DNA from 4 places in the Streptomyces sp. NPDC049915 genome. Region 2 is predicted to be linked to each of the others. Evidence: riboswitches for the same ligand, from Rfam matches in the RefSeq annotation. Region 2 holds a riboswitch; each other region holds the start of a gene.
The links. Region 2 has a riboswitch for cobalamin ahead of AB0J12_RS04155 (ribonucleoside-diphosphate reductase subunit alpha). Riboswitches for the same ligand answer to the same signal wherever they lie in the genome.
Positions count from the first base shown of each region.

Region 1: linked by a shared signal. The riboswitch ahead of AB0J12_RS30210 (cobalamin biosynthesis protein) and the one ahead of AB0J12_RS04155 (ribonucleoside-diphosphate reductase subunit alpha) in region 2 are both predicted to bind cobalamin.
Region 3: linked by a shared signal. The riboswitch ahead of AB0J12_RS17735 (HoxN/HupN/NixA family nickel/cobalt transporter) and the one ahead of AB0J12_RS04155 (ribonucleoside-diphosphate reductase subunit alpha) in region 2 are both predicted to bind cobalamin.
Region 4: linked by a shared signal. The riboswitch ahead of AB0J12_RS05540 (CbtB-domain containing protein) and the one ahead of AB0J12_RS04155 (ribonucleoside-diphosphate reductase subunit alpha) in region 2 are both predicted to bind cobalamin.

Region 1 covers NZ_JBFAMH010000023.1:51,326-55,770, reverse strand. The annotation lists gene AB0J12_RS30215 (cobyric acid synthase) at 1-752, opposite strand, end outside; gene AB0J12_RS30210 (cobalamin biosynthesis protein) at 778-1,719, opposite strand; cobalamin riboswitch at 1,826-1,972, opposite strand; gene AB0J12_RS30205 (hypothetical protein) at 2,097-2,318, opposite strand; gene AB0J12_RS30200 (inorganic phosphate transporter) at 2,353-3,612, opposite strand; gene AB0J12_RS30195 (class II aldolase/adducin family protein) at 3,841-4,445, shown strand, end outside.
Region 2 covers NZ_JBFAMH010000002.1:387,133-391,577, forward strand. The annotation lists gene mctP (monocarboxylate uptake permease MctP) at 1-899, shown strand, start outside; gene AB0J12_RS04150 (GNAT family N-acetyltransferase) at 972-1,478, shown strand; cobalamin riboswitch at 1,524-1,656, shown strand; gene AB0J12_RS04155 (ribonucleoside-diphosphate reductase subunit alpha) at 1,779-4,142, shown strand; gene AB0J12_RS04160 (ribonucleotide-diphosphate reductase subunit beta) at 4,139-4,445, shown strand, end outside.
Region 3 covers NZ_JBFAMH010000009.1:74,558-79,002, reverse strand. The annotation lists gene thrS (threonine--tRNA ligase) at 1-477, shown strand, start outside; gene AB0J12_RS17740 (nucleoside hydrolase) at 523-1,488, shown strand; gene AB0J12_RS17735 (HoxN/HupN/NixA family nickel/cobalt transporter) at 1,485-2,588, opposite strand; cobalamin riboswitch at 2,616-2,801, opposite strand; gene AB0J12_RS17730 (metalloregulator ArsR/SmtB family transcription factor) at 2,879-3,238, shown strand; gene AB0J12_RS17725 (glycoside hydrolase family 13 protein) at 3,322-4,445, shown strand, end outside.
Region 4 covers NZ_JBFAMH010000003.1:158,230-162,674, reverse strand. The annotation lists gene AB0J12_RS05555 (SOS response-associated peptidase) at 1-619, shown strand, start outside; gene AB0J12_RS05550 (histidine phosphatase family protein) at 770-1,360, shown strand; gene AB0J12_RS05545 (CbtA family protein) at 1,427-2,179, opposite strand; gene AB0J12_RS05540 (CbtB-domain containing protein) at 2,201-2,422, opposite strand; cobalamin riboswitch at 2,459-2,603, opposite strand; gene AB0J12_RS05535 (class II glutamine amidotransferase) at 2,717-3,586, opposite strand; gene AB0J12_RS05530 (alpha-L-arabinofuranosidase B) at 3,674-4,445, opposite strand, start outside.

The DNA of each region.
Region 1 (4,445 bases), on a different contig from region 2:
GCCGACTCGCGGACGGTGCCGCGCAGGGACACCCTGAGGCCGTCCTCCTCGTCGATGCCGAGCCCGTGCCGGAAGGGCAGGACGCCGTAGGTGCGCCGCCCGGTGAGACCGTGCAGCATGTCCAGGCCCGGCTCCAGCAGGGAGACGTCACCGCGGAACTTGTTCACCAGGAAGCCGGCGAGCAGTTCCTGGTCCTCGGGTGAGAGCAGGGCGAGCGTGCCGAAGAAGGACGCGAAGACGCCCCCGCGGTCGATGTCGCCGACGACGAGCACGGGCAGCCGCGCGCCCCGCGCGATGCCCATGTTCACGATGTCGGTCCGGCGCAGATTGATCTCGGCCGGCGAGCCCGCCCCCTCGCAGATCACCGCGTCATACGTGCCCCGCAACTCGGCCAGGCACTCCAGGACCGTGCCCAGCAGCTTCTGCTGGCGTCCGCCGTGGTAGCCGCGTGCGCTCATCTCGCCCACCGGCTTGCCCAGCAGCACCACTTGGCTGCTCTGCTCGCCGCCGGGCTTGAGCAGCACCGGGTTCATCAGCGCGGTCGGCTCGATCCGGCAGGCCTGGGCCTGCATGGCCTGCGCCCGCCCGATCTCGGCGCCCTCGCGGGTGACGAAGGAGTTCAGGGACATGTTCTGCGCCTTGAAGGGCGCCACCTTCACGCCCTGCCGCACCAGCCACCGGCAGATCCCGGCGGTCACGACGCTCTTGCCGGCGTCGGAGGTGGTGCCGGCGACGAGGAGACCGCCGTTCATCGATCGCGCCCCTTCCCGATGACGTTCATCGATCACGCCCCTTCCGGATGAGGCGTGCGCCCGCGCACACGCCGAGCGCCAGCCAGCTCACGCGCCGGGACAGCCGTACCGCCCGCGCGATGTCCTCGGTCCCGACGGCGCGCCCCTGCGGGTTCAGCACGGGCCGGTGTTCCACGCGCCCGCCGTACGACAGGGTGCCGCCCAGCCGCAGGCCGAGCGCGCCCGCGAAGGAGGCCTCCACGGGGCCCGCGTTGGGGCTCGGGTGCTTCACCGCGTCCGCCCGCCACGCCCGTACGGCGCCACGCCGGTCCGGGCCGGTGAGCACGGCGAGGGCGGCGGTCAGCCGGGCGCCCGGCCAGCCGGCCACGTCGTCGAGGCGGGCGGAGGCCCAGCCGAAGCGCCGCAGCCGCGGCGACTTGTGACCGACCATCGCGTCCAGGGTGTTGACGGCCCGGAACCCGAGCAGCCCGGGCACCCCGCCGACGGCGCCCCACACCAGCGCGCCCACGACGGCGTCGGAGGTGTTCTCGGCGACCGACTCGACCACGGCCCGGGCGATCCCGTCGGCGTCCAGCGCCTGCGGGTCACGGCCGCACAGATGGGGCAGCCGGGCCCGCGCCGCCTCCACGTCCCCGGCTTCCAGGGCGCGCCCGATGGCGCCGGCCTCGCGTGCGAGGGAGGTCCCCCCGACCACGGACCAGGTGGCGGCGGCGGTCAGCGCGACCGAGGCGGCGGGGGAGCGGCGCACCGAGCGGGCGGCCACGCCCCCGAGCGCGACGGCGCCTCCGGCGCAGACGGCGGTGTGCAGGGCGCCCCAGCCGCGGTGGTCGCGCCACAGGGTGCGCTCGACGGCGTCCGCGGCCCGTCCGAACACGGCGACCGGGTGCCCGCGGCGCGGATCACCGAGGAGGAGGTCACCGAGGAGGCCGGCGGCGGCGCCGTACGCGAAGACGCGTTCGGCTCGCATCGGGCTCAGCCGGCCGTGGGGTCGAGCGGAGCGTCGCTGATGGGCCTGGTCCTCAACCGGCAGCCGCGCATGGCGTCATGTCCTCACTCAGGGTGTCCGCGCCCTGGTTCGAAGGAGGTTCGGCGGTGAGAGTTCCTGGCTCCCGGGGTTGCTCACCCCGGTGACAGTGGCGGGACCGCGCCGGACTTCCACCGGCTTCCTCTCCTGCACGCCGCAAACTTGGCTCCGGCAGTCCACCACGGCTGTCAGAGGGCCGTCAACTTGCCCTTGACCTGGGGCGGAGGAGTGTGGGCAGGCCCACACGGAGACGACCTGCCAGGTCACAAAGGAACGCGGGGTGCCGCTCGGGCACCCCGCGTTTTCGTCGATGAGGCCGGTCAGGCGACGATCAGGCTGATGCCGTACGCCACCGCCGCCGCGCACGCCGCGAAGCAGGCGTACGCGCCGGTGACCGTGAGGGCGGCCGAACCGCCCTGCGCCTGGACCCGCTCGCGGCGGGACAGGCCCATGATGCCGAGGGTGAACAGGGCCACCAGACCCACGGTGACCATGAGGCTGACACCGAAGACGGAGCCGAGGGCCGCCCAGTCGATCTTCATGCTGCTTCTCTTCCTTCGTACCCGAAAGCGGCGGTCAGACGGCCGGGGCCGGATTCGCGGTGGCCGGCTGCTCCGCCGTCGCGGCGGCGGGGGCGGGGATGGTGGCCGTCAGGCCGTCCGTGACCGCCGGGCCGGCGGCCGGAGGCGGGGTCACGGCGGCGATCGCGGTGGTGACCACGCCGGCCGGCTCCTCCTCCACGGCGTTGACGTTGGTGTGGTCGACGACCTCGCGGCGGGAGACCTTCCAGATGCCGAAGCTGGCGGACACCAGGAAGACGGCGACCAGCGCGGTGCCCCAGGCGCCGAAGCCGGTGACGTACTCGGCGAGCGCGCCGACCAGCGCGGCGGCCGGCAGGGTCAGCACCCAGGCGACGAGCATCCGGGTCGCGGTCGACCAGCGCACAACGCCGCCCTTGCGGCCCACGCCCGCGCCCATCACGGAGCCGGAGACGACGTGCGTGGTGGACAGCGAGAAGCCGAGGTGGGAGGAGGCGAGGATGGCGGTGGCCGCGCTGGTCTGGGCGGCGAAGCCCTGCTGCGGCTGCATGTCCGTCAGGCCCTTGCCCATGGTGCGGATGATGCGCCAGCCGCCGATGTAGGTGCCGAGCGCGATGGCCAGGCCGGCGGAGAGGATCACCCAGGTGGGCGGGTCGGAGTCGGGCGCGACGGCGCCGCCCGCGACCAGGGCGAGGGTGATGATGCCCATCGTCTTCTGCGCGTCGTTGGTGCCGTGGGCGAGGGAGACCAGGCCCGCGGAGGCGATCTGGCCGGCCCGGTAGCCCTTCTGGGCGGCCTTGCCGTCGGCCTTCTTGCCCAGCGTGTACGACAGACGGGTCGCGACCATCGCCGCGACGCCGGCGACGACCGGGGCGGCGACCGCGGGCAGCAGCACCTTGGTGACGAGCACGTCACCGTGGACGGCGCCGAAGCCGGCGGAGGCGACGGTGGCGCCGATCAGACCGCCCATGAGGGCGTGCGAGGAGCTGGAGGGCAGGCCCACGAGCCAGGTCAGCAGGTTCCAGAGGATCGCGCCGACCAGGGCGGCGAAGATGACCTCGGGACGGATGCCGTTCTCGTCGACGAGACCCTTGGAGATCGTGTTGGCGACCTCCACGGAGAGGAAGGCGCCCACGAGGTTGAGGGCGGCGGACATGGCCACGGCGATCTTGGGCCGCAGCGCGCCGGTCGAGATGGTGGTGGCCATCGCGTTGGCGGTGTCGTGGAAACCGTTCGTGAAATCGAACGCGAGAGCGGTGACGACCACAATCGCGAGGATCAGCGAGAAGCTTTCCATTTACCCAGGCATTCGTTCGAAGTCATTGGCGGGTCGAACGTAGGTAACGTGGGTGAACGGAAGGTGAACTGAGTCGGGCGTCTCGATGTCGGAAAGAGGGGGTCGCTGCTCCGTTCCCCCGCCCACGGCCCGGGCGGCACACGGGCCGGGTGCCCGGCGCGGGGCGTCGTGGCCGTGCGCGGGTCCGGGGAGGAGATTTCCGTCACCCGGGGCTGGCAGGATCGCGGCATGACGGAGCAGCGGTGGGAACGGCGGGGCGGACGGGTGGCCGACGAGGGGGACGACGCCGAGCGGGAGGCCCTGGCCTGGGCGGATCTGGTCGCCACGGCGCGCCGGACCGTCGCCGACGGACTGGTCGTGGGCACCTCCGGCAATGTCTCGGTACGCGTCGGTGACCTGGTGCTGGTCACGCCGTCGGGCGTGCCCTACGACCGGCTGCGGCCGCAGGACCTGACGGCGGTCGACCTCGACGGCCGGCAGGTGCGCGGCATCCTGGTGCCGACGAGCGAGCTGCCGATGCACCTCGCCGTATACGGCACCACGGACGCCCGGGCTGTGGTGCACACGCACGCCGTCCACGCCACGGCGGTCTCGACGCTCGTGCCGGAGCTCCCGCTCGTCCACTACATGGCCGCGGCCCTCGGCGGCCCGGTCCGCGTCGCCCCCTACGCGACGTACGGCACGCAGGAGCTGGCCGAGAACATGCTGCGGGCCCTGACCGGCCGCACCGGCTGCCTCCTGCAGAACCACGGCACGATCGCCTACGGCGCCACCCTCGACCAGGCCTACGACCGCACCGCCCAGCTGGAGTGGATGTGCCGGCTGTGGCTGAC
Region 2 (4,445 bases):
GCGGCGCGCTCGCCCCGCCGGAGGCCGGCCAGTGGACGTACGCGACGCTGGCGCTCGGCTCGGCGCTGGCGCTGTTCATGTACCCGCACTCGATCACCGCGACGCTGTCCTCGCGCAGCCGTGAGGTGATCCGGCGCAACACCACCATCCTGCCGCTGTACTCCCTGATGCTGGGCCTGCTCGCGCTGCTCGGCTTCATGGCGATCGCGGCCGGCGTCAAGGTGCAGAACACTCAGCTGGCCATTCCGCAGTTGTTCGAGAACATGTTCCCGGACTGGTTCGCGGGCATCGCGTTCGCGGCGATCGGCATCGGCGCGCTGGTGCCGGCGGCGATCATGTCGATCGCGGCGGCGAACCTGTTCACCCGCAACATCTACAAGGACTTCATCAAGCAGGACGCCACGCCGAAGCAGGAGGCCCAGGTCTCCAAGATCGTCTCCCTGCTGGTGAAGGTGGGCGCGCTGGTCTTCGTCCTCACCATGGACAAGACGGTCGCCATCAACTTCCAGCTGCTGGGCGGCATCTGGATCCTGCAGACCTTCCCGGCCCTGGTCGGCGGCCTGTTCACGCGCTGGTTCCACCGCTGGGCGCTGCTGGCCGGCTGGGCGGTCGGCATGGTCTACGGCACGCTGGCCGCGTACGGGGTGGCCTCGCCGACGCAGAAGCACTTCGGCGGCTCCGCGAAGGAGATCCCCGGCATCGGCGAGATCGGCTACATCGGCCTCACGGCGTTCGTGCTGAACGTGGTGGTGACCGTGGTCCTCACCTTCGTCCTGAAGGCCGTGAAGGCCCCCGAGGGCGTCGACGAGACCAGCCCGGAGGACTACACGGCGGACGCCGGCGACCCGGGCGTCCAGACCGAACTCCCCCCGGCCACGGCGGGCGCCGTAGGTCACTGACAGCGGAATCCCGACGGGCCGCCGGAGAAATCCGGCGGCCCGTCGTCGTACCCGTGGGGCACACTCGCCGTCATGGACATCGTGATCCGGCCCGTCGCACCCCACGAACACGCCGCCCTCGGTGAGATCACCGCCCAGGCCTATCTCCAGGACGGGCTCCTGGACTTCGCCGCGAGCGACCCCTACCTCGGCGAGCTGCGCGACGTCGCCAAGCGCGCCGCCGCGGCCGAGGTCCTGGCCGCCACAGCGGACGACACCGTCCTCGGCGGCGTCACCTTCGTACCGGCCGGCGGGCCCATGGTCGACATCGCGCGTCCCGGCGAGGCCGAGATGCGCATGCTGGCCGTCGCCCACGCGGCCCGCGGCCGGGGTGTCGGCGAGGCGCTCGTACGGGCCTGCGTCGAGCGGGCCCGGGCCGTCGACGGCTGCGGTCGGCTCGTCCTGTCGACCCAGCGGACCATGCACACCGCCCACCGCCTCTACGAACGGCTGGGCTTCGTCCGTACGCCCGAGCGGGACTGGAATCCCCTGCCGGAACTCGACGACATCACCCTGCTCACCTACGAGCTGACGCTGTGAAGCCACCGGGACACAACATCTGGGGGTGAGACGACAGCCCGGCACTAGATGTATGCTCATGCTCGCTGTCGCCGCAGGGGAATCCGGTGCGAATCCGGAACTGTCCCGCAACGGTGTACATGCGTGCTTCGCGCACGCTGGTTCAGTCCGAGGACCTGCCGACAGTGCACCCGGCCACCCGGCCGGTGTGTCCTGACGTCCGGGCCTCGTGGGATGGGCCGGTGGACGCGACGCCGCGTGCGCTCGTGTGCTGCCCCCTGCCCTCCGCAAGGCCCCGTGCCGAGCGAGGGAGAGCCCCACGTGACCATCGCGCCAGCCGATCCGGCCTCAGCCGGCCAGCGGGAGCACGACGGCCCCGGTGCCGCGCTGCTGCGCACCCTGACCGAGCTGACCACCGACCTCCCCGACGCCGACCCCGGCCGGGTCGCCGCCGCCGCGCTGCGCGGCCGCTCGGCGCACGCCGACGAGGCGGAGCTGCGGGAGCTGGCCACGGAGGCCGCCGCCGGACTCATCTCCGAGGACCCCGCCTACTCCCGGCTCGCCGCCCGCCTGCTCACCCTCACCATCCGCGCGGAGGCGGCCTCCCAGGGCGTCACGTCGTTCACCGGGTCGGTCGCCGTCGGCCACCGCGAGGGGCTCATCGCGGACCGGACCGCCGACTTCGTCCGGCTGCACGCCGAGCGACTGGACGCGCTGATCGACACCCACGCCGACGACCGCTTCGGCTACTTCGGCCTGCGCACCCTGCACAGCCGCTATCTGCTGCGGCACCCGATCACCCGCAAGGTGATCGAGACGCCCCAGCACTTCCTGCTGCGGGTGGCCAGCGGGCTCGCCGAGGACGACACCGTCCGCTCCGCCGAGGAGGTCGCGGCGCTCTACGGGCTCATGAGCCGCCTCGACTACCTGCCCTCCTCCCCCACCCTCTTCAACTCCGGCACCCGGCACCCCCAGATGTCGTCCTGCTACCTGCTCGACTCCCCGCTCGACGAGCTGGACTCCATCTACGACCGCTACCACCAGGTCGCCCGGCTCTCCAAGCACGCCGGCGGCATCGGGCTGTCGTACTCCCGTATCCGCAGCCGCGGTTCGCTGATCCGCGGCACCAACGGGCACTCCAACGGCATCGTGCCGTTCCTGAAGACGCTGGACGCCTCCGTCGCCGCGGTGAACCAGGGCGGGCGGCGCAAGGGCGCGGCCGCGGTGTACCTGGAGACCTGGCACTCCGACATGGAGGAGTTCCTGGAGCTGCGCGACAACACCGGTGAGGACGCGCGCCGTACGCACAACCTGAACCTCGCGCACTGGGTCCCGGACGAGTTCATGCGCCGGGTGGGCGCCGACGCGTCGTGGTCGCTGTTCTCTCCGGCCGACGTGCCGGAGCTGGTGGACCTGTGGGGCGAGGAGTTCGACGCCGCGTACCGCAAGGCGGAGGACGCGGGGCTGGCGAAGAAGACGCTTCCGGCCCGTGAGCTGTACGGCCGCATGATGCGCACCCTCGCGCAGACCGGCAACGGCTGGATGACCTTCAAGGACGCCGCCAACCGCACCGCCAACCAGACCGCGCTGCCGGGCCACGTCGTCCACTCCTCCAACCTTTGCACGGAGATCCTGGAGGTCACCGACGACGGTGAGACGGCCGTGTGCAACCTCGGCTCGGTCAACCTCGGCGCGTTCGTGGCCGACGGGGACATCGACTGGGAGCGGCTGGACGCCACCGTCCGCACCGCCGTCACCTTCCTCGACCGCGTCGTCGACATCAACTTCTACCCGACGGAGCAGGCGGGCCGCTCCAACGCCAAGTGGCGCCCGGTGGGCCTGGGCGCGATGGGTTTGCAGGACGTCTTCTTCAAGCTGCGGCTGCCGTTCGACTCCCCCGAGGCCAAGGCGCTGTCCACCCGGATCGCGGAGCGGGTCATGCTCGCCGCGTACGAGGCCTCCGCCGACCTCGCCGAGCGCAACGGCCCGCTGCCGGCCTGGGAGAAGACCCGCACCGCGCGGGGTGTGCTGCACCCCGACCACTACGACGTGGAGCTGACCTGGCCGGAGCGCTGGGCGGCGCTGCGGGAGCGGATCGCCGGGACCGGCATGCGCAACAGCCTGCTGCTGGCCATCGCGCCGACCGCCACCATCGCCTCCATCGCGGGCGTGTACGAGTGCATCGAGCCGCAGGTGTCGAACCTGTTCAAGCGCGAGACGCTGTCCGGCGAGTTCCTCCAGGTGAACTCCTACCTGGTGGCCGAGCTGAAGAAGCTCGGCGTATGGGACGCCCGCACCCGTGAGGCGCTGCGCGAGTCGAGCGGCTCGGTGCAGGACTTCGCCTGGATCCCCGAGGACGTGCGGCAGCTGTACCGCACCGCGTGGGAGATCCCGCAGCGCGGTCTGATCGACATGGCGGCGGCACGGACCCCCTTCCTCGACCAGGCGCAATCCCTCAACCTGTTCCTGGAGACGCCGACGATCGGCAAGCTCTCCTCGATGTACGCCTACGCCTGGAAGTCCGGGCTGAAGACGACGTACTACCTGCGCTCGCGCCCGGCGACGCGCATCGCCCGCGCCGCCCGCGCGCAGGCCACCGTCCCCGTTCCCGTCCAGCAGGTGACCTCCGAAGAGGCCGTCGCCTGCTCCCTGGAAAACCCCGAGTCCTGCGAGGCCTGCCAGTGACCACCCGTAACACGAACCTCCTCGACCCGGGCTTCGAGCTGACCCTGCGCCCCATGCGCTACCCGGACTTCTACGAGCGCTACCGGGACGCCATCAAGAACACCTGGACCGTGGAGGAGGTCGACCTCCACTCGGACGTCGCCGACCTCGCGAAGCTGACGCCGGCGGAGCAGCACCTCATCGGCCGGCTGGTGGCGTTCTTCGCGACGGGCGACTCGATCGTCGCGAACAATCTGGTGCTGACGCTGTACAAGCACATCAACTCCCCCGAGGCGCGCCTGTACCTGTCGCGGCAGCTCTTCG
Region 3 (4,445 bases), on a different contig from region 2:
TCGACCGTGCAGATCGACCTCCATCAGCCGGAGCGGTTCGGCCTGTCGTACGTCGGCGCGGACGGGGCCAGGCACCGGCCCGTGATGGTGCACCGCAGTGTCATCGGCAGTGTCGAGCGGGTGGTCGCGCACCTGCTCGAACAGCACGGCGGTGCCTTTCCCGCCTGGCTGGCGCCCGTGCAGCTGGTCGTGCTGCCGGTGTCGGCGGAGCAGGAGGGGCGGGCCCGGGAGGTCGTGGAGCGGGCGGAGGCCGCCGGACTGCGGGCCGACGTCGCGGTCGAGGGGAGCCTGGGGGCGCGGATCCGGGCGGCGCGGCTGGTGCCGTACCAGGCGGTGATCGGTGCGCGGGAGGACGCGGCCGGGGAGGTGTCGCTGCGGCTGCGGGACGGGCGGCGGGCGGGGCAGGTGCCCGTGGCGGAGCTGGTGCGGCGGGTGGCGGAGGTGGTCGGGGCGCGCGGGATGGAGCTGTGGGGCTGAGCCGCCGGGGCGCTTATCGTCGGGGGACGACGGAAGGAGCTCCTGGTGGCCGGTCAACCCATCCCCGTGATCATCGACTGCGATACCGGTGTCGACGACGCCCTCGCCCTGCTGTTCGCGGTACGTCATCCCGGTCTGGATCTGCGCGCGGTGACGTGTGTCGCCGGGAACACGGACGTCGACGGGGTCGTACGCAACACGCTGACCGTGCTGGAGCAGGCGGGGGCGCCGCAGATCCCGGTGGGGCGGGGTGCCGAGCGGCCGTTGATCGAGCCGGCGCGTTCGGCCCGGCATGTGCACGGCCACGACGGCATGGGCGATCTGGGGCTGCCCGCGCCGGCCCGCCGGCCCGCCGACGTCGACGCGGTGACGCTGCTGCGGCGGGAGATCCTCGCGAGCGAGCGGCCGGTGACCCTGATCCCGACGGCGCCGCTGACGAACATCGCGCTGCTGCTGCGCACCCATCCGGAGGTGACCCGCAACATCGAGCGGATCGTCTTCATGGGCGGCGCGGTCACCACCGGCAACGCCACGCCGGTCGCGGAGTTCAACGTCTGGCACGACCCGGAGGCCGCGGCGATCCTGCTGACCGCGGGGGTGCCGATCACCATGTACGGCCTGGACGTGTTCATGCGGGTCGTGGTGCCGGGCAGCGATGTGCACCGGATGCGGGCGAGCAGTGAGCCCGGGACCCGGCTGGCCGGTGACCTGCTGGCCCACCGGCCGACCACGCAGGGCGGCGAGCCCGAGGCGGAGGAGGCGGGCGGCCTCGGCGACGCGGGCGCGGTGTGCGCGGTCGCCGATCCGGCGGGCCTGACGACGCGGCTGCTGCCGGTGGAGGTGTCCCTGGCCCCGGGTCCTGGCCGGGGGCAGACGGTCGTCGACCGGCGCCCGCGCCCCGGCGAGTCCGAGATCCACGAGGGCGCCCGCGAACAGCCCCTGGTGGACGTGGCGCTGGAGGTCGACGTCGACCGGTACGTGAAGCTGTACCTGGAGACCGTCGAGCGTTAATCGGCGGCGGAGGCCGCCCAGCGTTCCTCCACCCTGGCCAGCCTCCAGTACGTCAGCGCCACCGCCCACACCAGGACGAACAGGCCGACGATGAGATAGCCGACGCTGTCCAGGTCGATCCCGGCGATCCAGCCGGTGACGCCGTCGCTCAGGCCGAACTTGTCGTGCAGCACGCCGACCAGCTCGATGGTGCCGATGACGAACGCGACGGCGATGGACAGGCCGGTGATGGCGAGGTTGTAGAACACCTTGCGGACCGGATGGGAGAACGCCCACTGGTAGGCGAAGTTCATGAACGTGCCGTCCAGGGTGTCGAACAGGCACATGCCGGCCGTGAACAGCAGCGGCAGGCACAGGATGGCGTACCAGGGCAGTCCGGCGGCCGCGCCCGAGCCGGCCATCACCATCAGGGTGACCTCGGTGGCGGTCTCGAAGCCGAGGCCGAAGAGGAAGCCGAGCGGGTACATCTGGCCCGGCCGGGAGATCGAGCGGGTGAGGCGGCCGAGGAAGCGGTTCATGAACCCGCGCGAGTCCAGGTGCCGCTCCAGCTCGGACTCGTCGTACGTGCCCGCCCGCATCGACCGGAACACCTTCAGGATGCCGAACAGGGCGACCAGGTTGAGGGCGGCGATGAGGTACAGGAAGGTACCGGCCACGGTCGTGCCGAGGAAGCCGAGCACCTGGTGGGTGGTGGACCCCTCGTCGGTGACCCGGTCGGCGAGCTGGGTGCCGCCCGCGATCATCACCGCGAGGACGATCACCACGCTGGAGTGGCCGAGCGCGAACCAGAAGCCGACGGACACCGGGCGTTTGCCGTCGGCCATGAGCTTGCGGGTGGTGTTGTCGATGGCGGCGATGTGGTCGGCGTCGAAGGCGTGCCGCACGCCCAGGGTGTAGGCGGTGACGCCGAGGCCGATGCCGAAGGCCTTGGTGCCGACCTCGTAGTGGCCGGGTACCACGAGGAGGAAGAGGATCCCGAAGGCGACGACGTGCAGGGCGGCGATGGCGGCCATCAGCCCGGCGGTCTTCACGGTGTCCTCGCGGCGCCATGTGAAGGTGGCCTTCGCGGTCGTCGTCGGGGCAGGGTCGGGCAAGGTCATCCGGTCACGCTCCAGCACCTCGTGGATCTCTTCGTGAGCTGCCGTGGCCGGTCTCCTGGCTGACGAGGTGGTGCGTCCGCCGTCCCTGCCTTCCCGGTCGCACGACCAGTGGCCCGGCGTGAGCCGGACGGGACGAGAACTCCCCGATCACAGTGGCGAGGGCCGCGCCGGTTTCCCACCGGCTTCCCGAACACCACGGCCCGCCCACGGTAGGGGGGCCGAGGGTCTTCTGCATAGCTGCACAGCTGTGCAGGTATGCAAGATCACAATCGGGGCGGGAGAATGCGGGCATGCACCTCGTGCCCCCCGACCGCGCCGACCGCCGCACCATCGACGGTCACCGTGTCTGTGACGCCATCGCGGCCATCGGCGACGCCGCCCACGTGCGTGCCTGGGCCGACCGCTTCTCGCTGCTCGCCGACCCCAACCGGCTCGCTCTCCTGCTCGCCCTGCACCGCACCGGCCCCCTCGCGGTGTCCGACCTGGCGATCGCGACGGGCATGAACGACCCCGCCGTGTCGCAGGCCCTGCGGCTGCTGCGGGCGTCCGGGACGGTGGCGGGCGAGAAGCAGGGCCGGGTGGTCCGTTACCGGGTGGTCGACCCGGACGTGCGGACCCTGCTCGCGCGGTGCACCGCCGACGGCGCCTGACCCGCGCACACGGGCACGTTCCCTTGCGGGGTGAAGTGGACAGTCATCTCACTGTCGTGCCCGAACCGGCGAACGGAGACCGCGTGCCCGATCTCTCCTCCCGCGACCCCGACTGGTGGCGGCAGGCCGTCGTCTACCAGGTCTACCCCCGCAGCTTCGCCGACGCCGACGGCGACGGTCTCGGCGACCTGCGCGGGATCACCGACCGCCTGACCCACCTGGCCGCGCTCGGCGTCGACGCGCTGTGGCTGAGCCCGTTCTACCCCTCCGAACTCGCCGACGGCGGCTACGACGTCGCCGACCACCGTGCCGTCGACCCGCGCCTGGGCACCCTGGACGACTTCGACGCGCTCGTCGCCGAGGCGCACCGGCTGGGCCTGAAGGTCGTCGTCGACATCGTCCCCAACCACACCTCGCACCAGCACACCTGGTTCCAGGAGGCCCTGCGCGCCGGGCCGGGTTCGCGCGCCCGCGAGCGGTACGTCTTCCGGGACGGCCGCGGCGTCCACGGGGAGCTGCCGCCCTCGGACTGGCAGTCGGTGTTCGGCGGCAGCGCCTGGGAGCGGGTGCCGGACGGGCAGTGGTACCTGCATCTGTTCGCCCGCGAGCAGCCCGACCTGAACTGGGCCGACGAGGAGGTACGCGCCGACCTGCGCGCCACCCTGCGCTTCTGGGCCGACCGGGGCGTGGACGGCTTCCGCGTGGACGTCGCCCACGCCCTGGCCAAGGACCTGAGCGAGCCGCTGCGCGACCTCGGCGCACCCGAGCTGAGCGACGAGGCGGCCCTGACGGTGCTGCCCCCGGGCAGCCACCCCTTCTACGACCGCGACGAGGTGCACGAGATTTACCGGGACTGGCGCCGCCTGCTCGACGCCTACTCCCCGCCCCGCGCGGCCATCGCCGAGGCATGGGTGCCGGGGGAGCGCCGCGCGCTGTACGCCCGGCCGGACGAGCTGGGGCAGGCGTTCAACTTCGAGTTCCTGCAGGCTCCCTGGCACGCGGACGCGCTGCGCGAGGTCATCACCGCGTCGCTGGCCGGCGCCCGTGCCGTCGGCGCCACCGCCACCTGGGTGCTGTCCAACCACGACGTCGTGCGGCACGCCTCCCGGCTGATGCTGCCACCGGGCACCGACGACAACGCCTGGCTGCTGTCCGGCGGGCACGCGCCCCGGATCGACCCGGCGGCCGGGCTGCGCCGGGCCCGCGC
Region 4 (4,445 bases), on a different contig from region 2:
CGGCGTCCTGGAACGCGCCCCTCGCGCCGAGGGCTCCGGTGCTCCCCCGCGCAGGGAGCTGCGGCCGTTGCGCTGGGGGCTGGTGCCGTCCTGGGCCAAGGACCCGTCCGTCGGCTCCCGGATGATCAACGCGCGCATGGAAACGGTCCACGAGAAGCCCGCGTACCGCCGCGCCTTCGCCCGGCACCGCTGTCTGCTCCCCGCCGACGGCTTCTACGAGTGGACCGAGGCCAAGGACGCCACCACCGGCAAGAAGCGCAAGCAGCCGTACTTCATCCACCCCGCCGACGGGCAGATCATGGCACTGGCCGGTCTCTACGCGTACTGGCGCAACCCTGAGGTCGACAACGACGACGACCCCGCCGCCTGGCTCACGACCTGCACCATCATCACCACCGAGGCCACCGACGCGGCCGGCCGGGTCCACCCCCGCATGCCGCTCGCCCTCACCCCGGACCACTACGCCGCCTGGCTCGACCCCCGTCACGACGACGCCGAGGAGCTGCGCGCCCTGCTCACCCAGCCCGCCGGCGGTCACCTCGACGCCCGCCCCGTCTCCCCTGCCGTGAACAACACCCGCAACAACGGTCCGCAACTTCTGGACGAGGCCACGCCGTAGCCCCGCCGGCGAGGGCTGAGGACCTGCCGTGGCCCGCCGTGACGCGGGCTGTACGGCGCGCACCGGCGCGGAAGCTGCGCGTCGGACGGGTGCTACTTTCGCACCCGCACCGCACCCCCACCCCATGACAGCCACAGCCGGAGCAGCCAGGTGACCAGCCGTGTTCTCTTCGTCTCGCCCGCCTCGAGCCCGTCGCTGCGGCAGGCCCGCTTCGACGACGGTGACGCGATCGACGACGTGGGAGCGGCCCGGGCCCGGGCCGCAGCAGGGTCCCTTCCCCCTGCCGCCCGCGTGCTGACGTCGCCGGGTGTGCGCTGCCGGCAGACCGCGGAGGCGCTCGGCCTCGACGGCGCGCGGACGCCGGAGCTCGGGGCCTGGGACGTGGGCCGTTGGCGTGGTCTGACCCTGGACGAGGTGGGCGCCACCGAGCCGGAGGCGGTGGCCCGTTGGCTCGCCGATCCCGACAGCGCGCCGCACGGGGGTGAGTCCGTGCACGAGTTGTGCGTGCGGGTCGGCCACTGGCTGGACGGCGCACGGGACTTCGACGGCCGTACGGTCGCCGTGGTCGAGCCGGAGGTGGTTCGGGCCGCGGTCGTGCACGCCCTGGGGCTGGGCGCGGCGGCCTTCTGGCGGCTCGACGTACCGCCATTGACCGTCACCGAGCTGAGCGGCCGCTCGGGACGCTGGAATCTCCGGCTCGGGCGGCACCTGGCCGCGTCGGACACACCTTCGCCACGCTGAGTGCGCACGGATGCGACGAAGGGCCCCGCGGATGGTTCCGCAGGGCCCTTCGTCGTCCGGAACGAGTCAGTGCGCGGCCGGAACCGTTCGCCCGGTGTCGGCCTTCGCCGGCCCGGGGTTCAGCAGGCGTTCGGCCAACTCGCCGAAGAGCAGGCCGAATCCGGCCCACATCGCGGTCTGGATGCCCAGCGCGGAGAGCCGGAACCGCCACAGCAGGGCGGCCGGGAAGTCCTTCGGCACCTCGTTGACGGCGGGTAGGAACTGGTAGGCCAGGCCGATCACCGCGGCGAACGCGGCCACCGCGACGGTGGTCGCCCACCAGGTGCCCATGACCGCCTTGAGCCGCTTGCCCACCAGGGTGGCGGCGACCGCGAGGAGGACGCTGAGCAGCATCATCAGGAAGTAGAGGGTGGTCCGCTTGCCGATGGTGTCGGGGTCGCCGACCGACGGCGGATTGGCCGGGTACTTCAGGAACGGCACGACGTAGACGGTCAGGAGCGCACAGCCGGACAGCAGCAGTGCGGTGGCCCGCGGACCGAAGCGGCCGACCCGGCCGAGGGCGAAGGCGTACGCGAGCGCGGCGATGCCGCCGAAGGCGACCCCGTAGACCAGGACACCGGTGGCGAGACCGGCGGTGGACTGCAGGGACCGGGAGACGGCCTCCATCTCGTGCTCGTGGGAGTGGGCGTCCTCGAAGGCGATCGCCTTGTCGACGCTGGGCTCACCCAGGAGGTAGGCGACGACGAGGGCGAGCACGCCGGCGGCGAGGCCGGCGAGCATGCCCCGCACGAGGAGGTTTCTTACCGTTGCGGAGTTCATGGGTGCGCGGCGTCCCTGACGTCAGTGGCAGGGGAAACCGAGCAGGTGGCGGGCGTCGTGCACCCACTCGTGGACGTCCGTGCCGTCGAACACGGCGGTGGCGCCCTGCTCGGCGCCGACGAAGTACAGCAGGACCAGCATCAGGACGCCGGCGAAGACCGCCCAGGGGGCGATCGCCTTCAACGGCAGCGTGGCGGGAACAGCGGGGGTGGTGGCAGTCGGCTGGGCGACGTGCTGGGCCATGGCAGGGCCTCCTCTGGGAGTTCGCGTCCCATCTCGGTGGTGCACTGGACGACGGCCACGGGTCTGACTCGCGAGCACCCCTCCTCAGGGCTTCGCATACAGTGGCGCGACCGTGCCGGATTCCCACCGGCTTCCGTCTCGCCGTCGTCGATATCGGACAGACCGTACCGCGTGACGCGTGCATGGCCAAGACGGCCTGGCCCGGCGTGATCTTCCTCTCGGACCGGGCCGGGGCGACCGGGCCGGGGGCGGCGGACTGAGCCGGACGGCGGGCCGGGCGTCATGAGGGACGGATCAGGCGGCCTTCTGCGAGGCTGCCGCGTCGGGATGCAGATCGTCGAGGGTGAGCCGGTGGGCCGGAGGGTCCGGCAGGACGACCCGGTGGGTGGTGCGCAGATCGGGGCCGACGTGGAGGAGCTCACCGGACTCCATCGGGCGCCAGTGCGGGTTGTCGTCCATGCGCTCGCTGGCGACGATGACGGCGGGGTGGTCGGCGAGGGGCGCCGAGTGGACGCGCATCCGGCCGTCGCTGCCGCTGTGGTCGAGGTGCCTGCTGCCGTGCTGGCCGCCCGCCGGGCGCTGCAGGACGTACAGGCCGTGGGTGTCCGGGTAGCGCAGTGCCCACAGCTCCTGTGGGGTGATGAGGATCAGGTTCATGGCGTAGACGGGCAGGTGCTCGGCGATCCAGCGGGCGGCCTGGCGGATGCCGGTGGTGACGTCGCCGTCGTGTCGTCGGGTCTCCCGGCTGATCAGGGCGAAGAAGCGCTCGGAGTCGGTGTCGCCCCGGACCAGTGAGCGGTCCTCCCCCAGGTGGTCGTCGAGTGCGTCGAGGCCCTCGATCACCCCGTTGTGCGCGAAGAGCCGCCCCTCCTGCTCGAAGGGATGGGTGTTACGGACATCCAGGCTGCCGGTGGAGGCGAAGCGCACATGGGCGATGAAGGTCGCCGACTCCTCCTGCCGGGCCTCCCGTGCGAAGGCGCGGTCGCGGTAGGCCGCGATGGGTGCCTTGGCGACGCGGGGGGTGCCGTCGGCGGTGAAGTGGCCGAGGCCGGTGCCGTCGGGGTCGCGGTGGCTCTGCTTGCTGAGACTGTCGGGGGCGTCCAGGAGCCAGAAGGTGGCGTGCGTCCGTCGCGGAGCGCTGCTGAGGCCGAACAGGCGGCACACGGGAACCTCCTCCGTCGGGGCCCTCCGCGGCGCGCGGGGGGCGGGTGGGGGCCTCGGCCGAGTGCCCCCACCCGCCCCGGGTACGCGTCAGGCCCAGGGGGTGGTTACGGCCCAGCTGGTGTCGTCGGCCCAGAGTGCGGCGTTGTCCCAGGCGTGGGATCCTCCGTCACCGGCGATGTAGACGGCGTGTTCGTAGTGGCGCAGGAAGTCGGCGGGGTAGTTGGCGGACCGGAGCGACACGCCCTGCCCGTTGTGACCGGTCTGCGGGCAGAACGTGGCGTCCTGCCGGGACAGCGCGCTGCTGTCGATGGTGTCGACGCGCAGCCGGAAGTCGTAGTGGCGCAGGTACTGGCCCGGCTTGTCGGCGGACTCGAAGGAGACGCAGGAGGCGTCGCCCAGACCGGCCCGCACGATCCAGGTGGCGGCCGCCTTGTCGGCGGAGGAACTGGAGGACGACACCGCCGAGATGGCCGCGTTGCTGTCCGCGCTGTCGTGCCGGAGGTACTCGCCGGTGCAGCAGGACGTGGTGGCCCGCAGCGACACCCTGGCGCCCGCCGTGAGGCCGCCGGCCGGTGCGGGGGCCGTGTAGCCGACCGCATTGATGTCGGCCTGCACGGCGTTCTCGGTCGCGTCCGACGGGTAGCCGGAGGTCATCACTCCCTCGTAGAAGGTGCCGGCGGATCCGTTGCTGTTGTCGCCGCCGATACCGAGGATGATGGCGCCTTCCTTCTTCATCGGGTTGTAGCCCGAGGCGTTGGGGCGCGGTCCGCTGTAGTAGGTGGACAGTCCGCCGGACTGCGCGTTGCCGGCGCGGATGGCCCACTTGTTCGAGCCGCCCTTGACGATCGCGGTGAGGAAC